One region of the Micromonospora sp. CPCC 205546 genome, then DNA from elsewhere that is predicted to be linked to it. Evidence: riboswitches for the same ligand, from Rfam matches in the RefSeq annotation. Region 1 holds a riboswitch; the other holds the start of a gene.

Region 1 (5,475 bases):
GCGGTACGCACGACGCCGCCGTGCTTGAAGTCCAGGTAGAGCCGGTAGGCGCCGGCCGACGGCATCTCCGCCGAGAAGCTCACCTCGGGGCCGGGCCGCGTCCGTCCGTCGCCCGGCTCGCCGTGCGGGTGCACGTGCAGGTAGGCCAGGTCGCCCTGGCGCAGCGCCACCAGGTGGCCGTACGCGCCCAGGTAGGGCTCCAGGTCGGTGACCGGCGCGCCGGCGCGGCTCACGGTCAGGGTCAGCTCGGCGGTGCGGCCGGGCTGCGGGGCGCCGGCGAGGGTGACGGTGTAGCCGTCGACCGTGGTGCTGGTCGCCGGCGCGGGCAGGGGCCGCCCGGTCAGCGCGCCGGGGACGGTCACGTCGACGCCGAGGGTGAGCGCCTCGCCGCCGGTCGGGGTGAAGTCGGCGAACGCCCGCCAGACGCCGGGACCGGCGAGCGGCGAGTCGACCCGCCAGGTGCCGTCCGGGGCCATCTCCGGGTGCACGTGCCGGAAGCCCGAGAGGTCCCGGCGGGCCACGATCAGGTGCATGCGCTTGTCGTGCGCCACGTCGTACGCGGTCACCGCCCGGCCGTCCGGGCCGGTGACCTGGAAGGCGAACTGCCCGGCCGGGGCGTCGAGGGGACGCAGCGTGTACCCCCGGTCGGAGACCAGCAGGCCGCCGGGCAGGTGCGCCGCCGCGCCGTTGTCGCCCCCGTGTCCGGCTCCGCCGTCGCTCCCGTGCCCCCCGGCGGCGTCGTGCGGGGCCTCGGCGGGCGGCGCCACGGGGTCGGCCACCCGACCGACCCCGTACGTCGTGCCGAACACCACCGCGAGGCCGAGGGCGAAAGCGCTCAGCTTCGTCGCCGTGTTCATGGTGTACCTCGTCTTCCCCGTGCCCGCTCTCAGGCGCCGACGAGGTCGTAGCCGGCCTCGTCGACGGCGGAGCGCACGGTGTCGGTGTCCAACGGGCCCTCGCTGGTGACGGTGACCCGACCGGCGGCGACGTCGACCTGGACGTCGCTGACGCCCGGGATCGCGCCGACCTCGTTGCTGACCGCGGTGGCGCAGTGCCCGCAGGTCATGCCCTGCACCTGGTACGTCGTGGTGGTCATCGCACTCTCCTCTCGAACGCCTCCAGCCTATACCCCCCAGGGGTAAAGCGGAGGCAAGCCGCTGCCATTTCCTCTTACCGGTACCCGGTGGGGGTATCCCGGCCGGGAACGACCGTAGCATACCCCCGAGGGGTACGGTATCCTCGACCCCATGACCACACCGACGCCCACCCCGACCAGGGGTTACACCGCCACCAAGGACCAGCTGCTCGCGCGGCTGCGCCGCGTCGAGGGGCAGGTCCGTGGCATCGAGAAGATGGTCGACGACGACCGCTACTGCATCGACGTGCTCACCCAGATCTCCGCCATCCAGGCCGCCCTCGACAAGGTCGCGCTCGGCCTGCTCGACGGGCACGCGCGACACTGCATGCGCGAGGGCGCGGCCGAGGGCCGCGCCGACGAGGTGGCCACCGAGATGATGGCCGCCGTCGGCCGCCTGATGAAGCGCGGCTGACCCGCCCCGGCACCCGGCCCCGCGACGAACGCGGGCCCCACGGCGACGCCACACCACGACACCGCCCCGCACGACCTGCGCCCGGATGCCGGGGTGGCTACCATTCGGCCGGTGACGCTCCGGATTCCACGCCCGCGCCGCCTCCCCCGCCGGGCGGCTGCGGGCGCCCACAGCCGGGCAGGTGCCTGCGACCGCGGTACGTGACCTCGGCACCACGCCGAGCAGATCCCGTCCCGCCACACGGGGACCTTGAACCGACCGGCACGCCCGGTGCGTACCACGCCCCGGATTCGTTGGGAGACACTCGATGGGCGCCGATCACACCCGTCCCGCTCCGTCCGCCCCACCGGGGGTGCGGCGGGTCCTCGTCGCGACGGTGGTGCCCCTCTTCGTCGCCACGCTGATCGCGGCCCTGGTGCTGTGGCCGTGGGACAGGCCCGATCCCGTGGACGGCGCCGACGCACCCCGCTACCACGGCACCGTCACGCGGGTGGTGACGCAGCCGTGCCCACCGGCCCCGGAGACCCCGGAGGGGAGCCCGGGGGCGGAGGGCCCCTGCGGCACGGTGACCGTGCGGGTGCAGGACGGTCCCGACGCCGGCCGGCAGGTCCAGACGCCGGTGCCCGCGGGCCCCGGCGCGCCGACCGTCGCCGTGGACGACGAGATCATCCTGGTCGAACTCACCGACCCCGCCGATCCCACAACCAGCAGCTACAACATCTCGGAGCACCAGCGCGGCAAGCCGCTGATCTGGCTGGTCGCGCTCTTCGCGGCCGCCATCGTCGCCTTCGGACGGTGGCGCGGGCTGGCCGCGCTGGCCGGCCTGGCGGCGAGCTTCGCCATCCTGCTGACCTTCGTGCTGCCCGGCATCAGCGCCGGGAGCCCGCCGCTGCTGGTCGCGGTCGTCGGCGCCGCCCTGATCATGTTCGTGGTGCTCTACCTGACCCACGGCGTGACCGCGCAGACCTCGGTCGCCGTGCTCGGCACGCTGGGCAGCCTGGTGCTGACCGGCGTCCTCGGCACGATCGCCACCGCCGCGACCCACCTGACCGGGTTCGGCAGCGAGGACGCCACCACGCTGTCGATGTACCAGGCCGACGTCGACCTGCACGGGCTGCTGCTGGCCGGGATCATCATCGGCTCCCTCGGCGTGCTCGACGACGTCACGGTGACCCAGGCGGCCACCGTCACCGAGCTGGCGCACGCCAACCCGGGGCTGTCCCGCGTCCAGCTCTACCGGGCGGCGACCCGGGTCGGTCGGGCCCACATCGCCTCGACGGTGAACACCATCGTGCTGGCGTACGCCGGCGCCTCACTGCCGGTGCTGCTCCTGCTGACCGCCGACTCGCGGGCGGTGACCCAACTGCTCACCACCGAGTTCCTGGCCCAGGAGATCGTCCGCAGCGCGGTCGCCACCCTGGGCCTGATCGCCGCCGTGCCGCTGACCACCGGGCTGGCGGCCCTCGTGACCACGGCCGGCCGACGCGGCGGGGACGCCACCGACCGCGGGGCGCCACCGACCGCGCCGGCGCCCCGACCCGCGGCCGACCGCACCGAGGCGCTGGAGGCGCTCAGCGGGCCCCGCGCCGCCGACACGCCGTCCGCCGCTCCCGGGTGGTCCGGCCGGAACGGAGACACGGACACCGCATGGTGACACTCCTCAACGTGACCGGACAGGACGTCCGGCCTGATAAACGCGTCACTGATCACCGTCCGCCATTACGAAATAACGCATTTAGTCGGCTTAGGGACGTAGATCCCCGGGAGTGCTCTCGGGTAACCTCGCTGCCGGTCACCGCCGAAGGCGCGCAGCGGCGCCTGCGGTGCCGCCGCCCAATCGCCACCAGGCGAGCCGGGAACCCAGGTACGTGGGGTGAATCCGCGACAGCGGTAGGGGCCACTTCCGCCCCGAACCCGTCAGCTAACCCGGTCGGCGGTCGACGGAAGGGAAAACTGTGACGGCACCCCTACGCCGCTGGTTGACGCCCGTGGTGGCCGTGTTCGCCGCCCTGGCGGTCTTCGCCGGGCCCCTCCCGGCGGCGGCCGCGCCCACCCCACCCCAGCCCTCCGGGCACGGTGACGACGAGCCCAAGCTGCTCGACGACCTGATCGAGGCCCGGAACCGCTCCTACGTGCAGGCCAAGGCGAAGCTGGCGAAGTCCAAGAAGCGCCAGCTCGAACTGGCCCTGGAGGTCGACCGGGCGCAGGCCGAGCTGAACGCCCTGGCCCCGCAGGTCAGCCAGATCGCCGCCCAGTCCTACCGGACCGGGCGGATCGGCGCGGTGTCGATGCTGCTGGACACCGCCAGCCCCGACTCGTTCGTCCGCCGCGCCGCCGCCCTCGACGAGCTCAACCTGGTCAACTCCAAGAAGCTCGCCGAGGTGAACGCGGTCAAGGACCGCGCCGAGCAGGCCAAGCTGGCGCTCGACGCCGAGGTCCGCGAGCAGCAGAAGCTGACGAACGAGATGGCCCGCGGCAAGCGCGAGGCGGAGAAGGCGCTCGCGCTGGTGGGCGGCAGGGGGCTGACCAGCGGCAAGGTGGTCGCCACCTCGCCGGTGGCCCGGATGGCACCGGGTCGCACGGCTGACGGCGACTGGAAGCCGCTGTCGGCCACGGAGGCCGATCCCACCACCTCCGGCCGGATCACCGCGCGCACCCTGCACATGTACAAGGAGGTCAAGCGGGCCGGGTTCAACCGGTTCGTCGGCTGCTACCGCCCCGGCGGGCCGTACGAGCACCCGAAGGGCCGGGCCTGCGACTGGTCGCTGCAACGCAGCGGCTTCTCCCCCTGGCACAACGACGACACCTACATGTACGGCAACAACCTGACCGCCTTCCTGGTCCGCAACGCCGACCGGCTCGGCATCTACTACGTCATCTGGAACCGGCAGATCTGGTTCCCGGCGACCGGCTGGAGTTCCTACAGCGGCCCGTCGAACCACACCGACCACGTCCACGTGTCACTGCTCTAGCCGGGACCACACGCACACAGAGGGCCGCCCCGCCGAACGCGGGAGCGGCCCTCTGTCGTCGTACGGGATCAGGCGAGCGCGGCGCTGGCCGCCGGCTCCGGCTCGTCGACCGCACGGGCGGGCTCCGCGGCCACCGTCCGCACCTCGCCGGCGGTCAGCCGGTACGACATGCCGACCACCCCGCACCGACCGGCCGCCACCGCCGCGGCGAGCACGGCGGAGCGGTCCAGCATCGCCTCGACGGTGTACGCGATGTGGATGTCGACGATCCCGTCGATGTCCTCGACGCCCTCGGCGGAGGCCCGGCGCAGGCTGGGCACCACGGCGTCCACCACGGCGCACAGGTGCCCGACCGGCGCGGTGCCGGTGGCGTCCGCCGCGCGTGCGGCCTGCACGGCCCCGCAGGAGTCGTGCCCGAGCACCACCACCAGCGGCGTGCCCAGGACCGTGACGGCGTACTCGACGCTGCCCAGCACCTCGGGGCCGATGGTGTGCCCGGCGGTGCGGACGACGAAGAGGTCACCGAGGCCCCGGTCGAAGATGATCTCGGCGGCGAGCCGGGAGTCGGAGCAGCCGACGATGACCGCGAAGGGGTGCTGCCCGTCGGCGACCGCGGCGCGGTGCCCGGCGTCCTGGTTGGGGTGGCGCGGGGCGCCGGTCACGAACCGCCGGTTGCCGGCTTGCAGCTCGGCGAGCGCCTGCCCGGGACTCGCGGGAACGACGGACACGGCCCCGACGTCGGCCGGGGCGACGCCCGTGATCGACGCCCGAAGCGCCCGCTCCGGGCCCGGTTGAGTGCCTGGCGATCCGGGACGACTCATCTGACACCACGCTCCCGCACATGAACGGCCTGGTCACCCGGGCCGACGCTGGACGCGGGCTGCCACCACCGTCACACGCACCGCAAGGTACGTCAAGATATGCGTGATATGCATTTCATGTGTTCGGCAGCC
Region 2 (5,475 bases), on a different contig from region 1:
GACGATGTACTCGATCTTCTGCTGGGTGGGACGGTTCCCCAGGTCGTGGTTGCCGTAGTCGCCCAGGGTGGGGCCGTAGTTCTCGTACGGCGCCGGGATCCACTCGCAGGAGATGTCGCTCGGGCACTCCAGCCCGTCGGGCCGGGTGAGCTTGCGCAGGCGCAGCCGGTCGAGCCAGGAGCGTTGCGGCTGGACCGCGCTGCCGGCCAGCGTGACCCGCTGCCCGTCGTCGGTCAGCCGGCTGTCGCCGGTGGCGATGGTGGCGTACACCTCGTTGGCGAAGGCCGCCGCGGCGTCGGCGCTGTCCGCGCCGGAGTACCGGGCCACCGCGCCGTACCAGGCCGCCGGGTCGGTGCCGGCGCCGACGGGGGCGCCGATCTCCTTCTGGTACGCGGCCAGCAGCGCCGCGCCGCCCCGGATGTTCGCCGCGACGTCCGTCCGCAGCGACTCCTCGCTGGCACCCGTCAGTTCGGCGGCGGCGTCGACGGTCCGCAGCGCGGCCTCGGCCGGCGGCGCGGTGGCCGGCGGCTCGTGGGCCTCGGCCAGGGACGGGCGGGAGTCGTCGCCGCGCGGGTCCTCGGTGCCCTCGTCGTGGTGGGTGCCGCCGGAGAGGGCGGCGACGTGCTCGGCGTCGGTGAGGTGCATCGGTCCGTAGCCGCCGCTGGTGCTCGGCGTGCCGGCGTTGGTGTCCCAGCGGGACTGCAGGTAGGAGACCCCGAGCAGGACGCTCTCCGGCACGCCGTACTCGGCCGCGGCGGCGGCGTACTGCTGCTGCCGGTCGGTCGCCGACGCTGCTGCGGCGGCGGGTCCTGCGGCGGTGAGCGGCGTCGCCGCCAGGGCGGCGGCCACGGCGGCGGCCAGCAGGACGCGTCTGCTCCTCGATGTCGCTGACAGGTGCATCAGACCCCCAGTTCGGGCGGGCAAAGGTGGGGTCACCTTCGCCCCGTTCGCCGCCTCTGGTCAATACCTTTCCGTCAGACACTTCACGAGGAAGGAAATCTTCGTTGCCCGGGTTGCGGATCCGCCCGACGTGGATGAGTACGGAGTGTCACCGCGCCCAGGGTTGCGGATAGATAACGGTCGTCTCTACTCTGGTCATTCGTCGGCCGGTGACAATCCGTCCAACCAGGGCGGTGACGGTCCGACACCGCCGAGTCGCTCGCGAGCGAGCCGGGGACCCAGGTACCCCGGGGTGAATCCGCAGTCCCTGCGGTAGGGCGTCCCTTCCCGCCCGAACCCGTCAGCTAACCCGGTAGGCGGTACGGAAGAAGGAGTACTGAGCCCGGTGGCACACCATGCCCCGCGGCCACCGTCGGACCGGTCGGCCCTCGCCGACCCGACGACGGCTGCGCCGCGCCCACGCTGGAACCGCTGCACCACCGCCCTCGCCGCCCTCGCCGCGTTCGCCGTCGTCCTGACCGGCGGAGCCACGGCGGTCCACGCCGAACCGACGGTCGCCGAGATCGAGCGGCAGATCGACGAGGACTGGAACAAGCTCGAGCCGATCATCGAACGGCACAACGCCACCCGGCAGGACCTGGCCGCCAGGCGGAAGCAGGCCGACGCGCTCGCCGCGCAGATCGGGCCGCTGGAGAAGCAGGTCGACCAGGCGATGGAGAAGGTGGGCGCGCTGGCCGCCCGCGCCTACAAGGGCGAGAACGTCTCCGCCGTCAACGCCCTGCTGGGCAGCCGCTCGCCGAGCGAGATGCTCGGGCAGCTCGAACTGCTCGACCGGTTCGCCCAGCACCAGCAGCAGGACGTGCGGCAGGTCGCCGAGCTGCGCGACCGGCTGGCCGCGAAGAAGGCGCCGCTGGACGAGATGGTCGTCCAGCTCAGCCGCACCGAGGCCCAGCTCGCGGCGAAGAAGAAGCAGATCAACGCCGAGATCGACCGGTTGCAGAAGCTGCGGCTGCGGGTCTACGGCAACGGCGGTGGCGGGCCGCTGCGCCCCGCGCCCTGCCCGGCCAGCTACCCCGGCGGCGGGGCCGGCACCGCCGTGAAGTTCGCCTGCGCCCAGATCGGCAAGCCCTACGTCTGGGGCGCCGAGGGGCCGAACTCGTACGACTGCTCCGGCCTGATGCTCGCCGCCTGGGCGAAGGCCGGGGTCTCGCTGCCGCACAACGCCGCGCAGCAGCGGCGGGCGACCGCGTCCGTCAGCCGGGGCGAGCTGCGCCCGGGCGACCTCGTCTTCTACTACAGCGACCTGCACCACGTCGGCATGTACGTCGGCGGGGGGTGGGTGGTGCACGCCTCCCGCGCCGGGGTGCCGATCAGGATGAAGAAGGTCGACGACGGCCCGATCCACAGCTACGGCCGGCCCGGCTGAGGTGCCGAGGAGGGCCCTTCGACGGCGGGGCCCTCCTTCACGCCCGGGAGCGGGTCAGCGCGTCGGCCAGGTGCGCCAGTGCTGCCAGGAGCGGCTCGGGGTCGGCCCGCGCTGCCCCTGGTAACGGGAGCCGTAGACGGCCGAGCCGTACGGGTGCTGCGCCGGCGACGAGAGCCGGAAGATGCAGAGCTGACCGATCTTCATGCCCGGCCAGAGGGTGATCGGCAGGTTGGCCACGTTGGAGAGTTCGAGGGTGACGTGACCGGAGAAGCCCGGGTCGATGAACCCCGCAGTGGAGTGGGTGAGCAGGCCGAGGCGGCCCAGTGAGCTCTTCCCCTCCAGCCGCCCGGCGAGCTGGTCGCCGAGCGAGATGACCTCCAGCGTCGAGGCGAGCACGAACTCGCCGGGGTGCAGCACGTAGGGCTCACCCGCCGGCACCTCGACCATCGACGTCAGGTCGTCCTGCTGCTGGGCGGGGTCGATGTGGGTGTAGAGGTGGTTGTTGAAGACCCGGAAGAGCTTGTCCAGGCGTACGTCGATGCTGGAGGGCTGCACCAGCGCCGGCTCGAACGGCTCCAGCGCGAGCGTTCCCGCCTCGATCTCGCGGGCCAGGTCGCGGTCGGAGAGCAGCATCCGCACACCTTAGCGAGCCACGCGCGTGACCTGCGTGTCGGAGTGCGTGTTCGTACAATTGTTCGATAGAATGCCCGCATGGCTTCCTGGTCCGAATTCGCCGCCGACGAGCCCCGCCTCGCCGATGGGATCCGCCTTCTCATGCAGCAGTACGGGCCGGGCTTCGGCTACCTGGCCACCGTCCGCGCCGACGGTGGGCCCCGGGTGCACCCGGTCTCCCCGGTGATCACCGACGAGGGGCTCTTCTGCTTCGTCGTCGACTCGCCCAAGCGGCGCGACCTGGAGCGCGACGGCCGCTACGCGCTGCACTCCTTCCCGCCGGAGGAGAGCGACGACGAGGCCTACGTCGCCGGTCACGCCCGGCCGGTGACCGACCCGGCCCGGGTCGCCCGGCTGGCCCACAGCCACCGGGCCGCGCCGCAGGTCGACTGGCAGGTCTTCGAGTTCACCGTGGACGTGGCGATGCTGGCCCGTCGCGAGGCCGGCGTCCCGGGCGGCGCCGGCGAGTGGCACGGTCGGCCCGCCGTGCAGGTGTGGCTCGATCCCCGTGCGGCCGCCGCGGGCACCGCCGTGGTGCCCGAGGCGCGGTCGGGGTGCGTCGGCAGCCGCGCCGCCCGCTCGGCCGCCTGAGACGCGGTGTGGCGCCCCGGCACCGTCCCCGCCCGGGGCGTCACACCGTGACCACCGCCCCACCCCCGTGGCCGCCCGTCGGGCCGTGCAGACGCAGGGGCCGGGCCCGTTCGAGCGGGGCCGGCACCGAGGGATCGTGCGGAGGAACTACGCCGCGCGGTAGGCGTTCCAGGCGGTCAGCATGCGGCTGGCCTGCCCGGCGGTGAACTGGTACATGCAGGAGTCGTAGCTGTAGTCCATGAAGTTGGTGATCGGGTCGACGCCCGGGGCGGTGCAGGTGTCCCGCCCGGTGGGGCAGCCGGAGGCCGGCGACGCCTCGGCCGCGGTGTCGCTGACGCTGTCGCCCGAGCCGGAGCAGCCGCCCTGGAAGGTGTGGTAGAGGTTCAGCCAGTGGCCGACCTCGTGGGTACCCGTGTCGCCCTGGTTGTAGTTGGTCGAGGTGCCGCCCGGCAGCGACTCGTTCAGCACGACGACGCCGTCCGTGCTGCTGAGCTTCCGGGTCGGGAAGGTCGCCCAGCCGAGCAGGCTGTCGCTCAGCTCGCCCAGATAGATGTTGAGGGTGTTCTTCCCGCCCGTACGCAGCGAGGTCTTCATCGACCGCTCCGCCGAGGAGCCCTGCACGATCGGGTACCAGGACGGGTTCGTGACCCGGTTGATCTTCTGGAGCTGGAAGCTGAACGCGGTTGCCGCGCCGCCGGTCGCCCCGCTGAACGACTGGTTCAACACGCTGATCTGCGAGTTGATCATGGAATCGGGGATGTTGCCGCCGGCCCGGGTGCTGTTCTCCTGGATCACGTGCACCACCACGGGGATGGTGACGGCGGCGGCCATCGTGGAGGCGCCGGCGCCGGCCCGGAACCGCGCCCGCTCGCGCAGCGCGGCGGCCAGGTCGGCCTCGCGTTCGCGGGTCTCCGCGAGGGTCAGCTCGTTCGGCTCGTGCATGGCCCCGCCGCCCGGCTTGACGCGGGCGTCGGAGTGGACGTCGGCCGGCTCGACGCAGACCTCGGCCGGGGCGGCGGAGATGGCCGAAGCGGCCGGTACGACGCCCACGGCGGCGGTGCTGAGCAGCAGCGCGAGGGTCGTCGACGCGACGCCGGCCGTGCGCCGGGTCAGCAGGTTGGGACGGAGTCCCATGGGCCCACCTCTTTCTGGCGGCGCGACAGGAGGTGTCTCACGCCGTGGCTGAAACGTTGGGCAGACGTTACAACCCATCGAGAGATTTGAGAACGCCCATATGTTGCCGTGGTGGAACTTTTTCCCGGCGGCAGCGTTCCGTGACCGCCGTACGGCGACGGGGATGCGACTCGCAGCCCCGGGGGCTCGGACCGGGGCGCGCGGATCGGGCTCGTCGGTCCCACCCGGGCGGTTGACGGCTGACGGCTGACGGTGGCGCGGCGAGCGGTGGCCCGGCGAGCAGTGGCGCGGCGAGCGGTGGCGCGGCGAGCGGTGGCGCGGCGCGATCTTGGTGAATTGAGGCCCCCATGAGGGCCGTTCGCTGCCAAGATCGCAACGTCGGGTGGTGTCGGAGGGGTACCTGGGTGCACCGGCGTGACGACTCAGGTACAGTGGTGCCGCCTGCGGGTGTAGTTCAATGGCAGAACATCAGCTTCCCAAGCTGACAGTGCGGGTTCGATTCCCGTCACCCGCTCCACGCGAAAGGCCCTGGTCAGGACGCGAGTCCCAGCCAGGGCCTTCGATTCTCCAGGGTCAAGGATCATGCCGCGTGCCATTGGCGTGCCATTAGCTCCGGTCGGAGGAGGGCGGTTTGCCTGCGAAGCTGACCCGAGACGAGGCGATCCACCTCGTTGAGCGGATCATGCGGCTCGACTACGCGGACAACGCCGAGCTCAACGACTGGCTGGACCGGCTCGAACGCGACCTGGGCT

The links. A riboswitch is a leader RNA that binds a small molecule or an ion and turns the genes downstream of it on or off. The one in region 1 is predicted to bind cyclic di-AMP.
Region 2: it holds a riboswitch for cyclic di-AMP, as region 1 does, so the genes downstream of both, V6U77_RS02585 (C40 family peptidase) here and V6U77_RS04290 (coiled-coil domain-containing protein) in region 1, are expected to answer to the same signal.

What each region holds. Positions count from the first base shown of each region.
Region 1 is NZ_JBAKHL010000005.1:102,583-108,057, forward strand. Features, by position in the region: gene V6U77_RS04270 (hypothetical protein) at 1-857, opposite strand, end outside; gene V6U77_RS04275 (heavy-metal-associated domain-containing protein) at 887-1,096, opposite strand; gene V6U77_RS04280 (metal-sensitive transcriptional regulator) at 1,248-1,550, shown strand; gene V6U77_RS04285 (YibE/F family protein) at 1,858-3,204, shown strand; cyclic di-AMP (ydaO/yuaA leader) riboswitch at 3,371-3,501, shown strand; gene V6U77_RS04290 (coiled-coil domain-containing protein) at 3,506-4,522, shown strand; gene V6U77_RS04295 (carbonic anhydrase) at 4,591-5,343, opposite strand.
Region 2 is NZ_JBAKHL010000004.1:120,370-125,844, forward strand. Features, by position in the region: gene V6U77_RS02580 (N-acetylmuramoyl-L-alanine amidase) at 1-900, opposite strand, end outside; cyclic di-AMP (ydaO/yuaA leader) riboswitch at 1,139-1,273, shown strand; gene V6U77_RS02585 (C40 family peptidase) at 1,286-2,326, shown strand; gene dcd (dCTP deaminase) at 2,381-2,959, opposite strand; gene V6U77_RS02595 (pyridoxamine 5'-phosphate oxidase family protein) at 3,038-3,589, shown strand; gene V6U77_RS02600 (zinc metalloprotease) at 3,737-4,723, opposite strand; tRNA gene V6U77_RS02605 (tRNA-Gly) at 5,167-5,240, shown strand; gene V6U77_RS02610 (e9imm peptide) at 5,355-5,475, shown strand, end outside.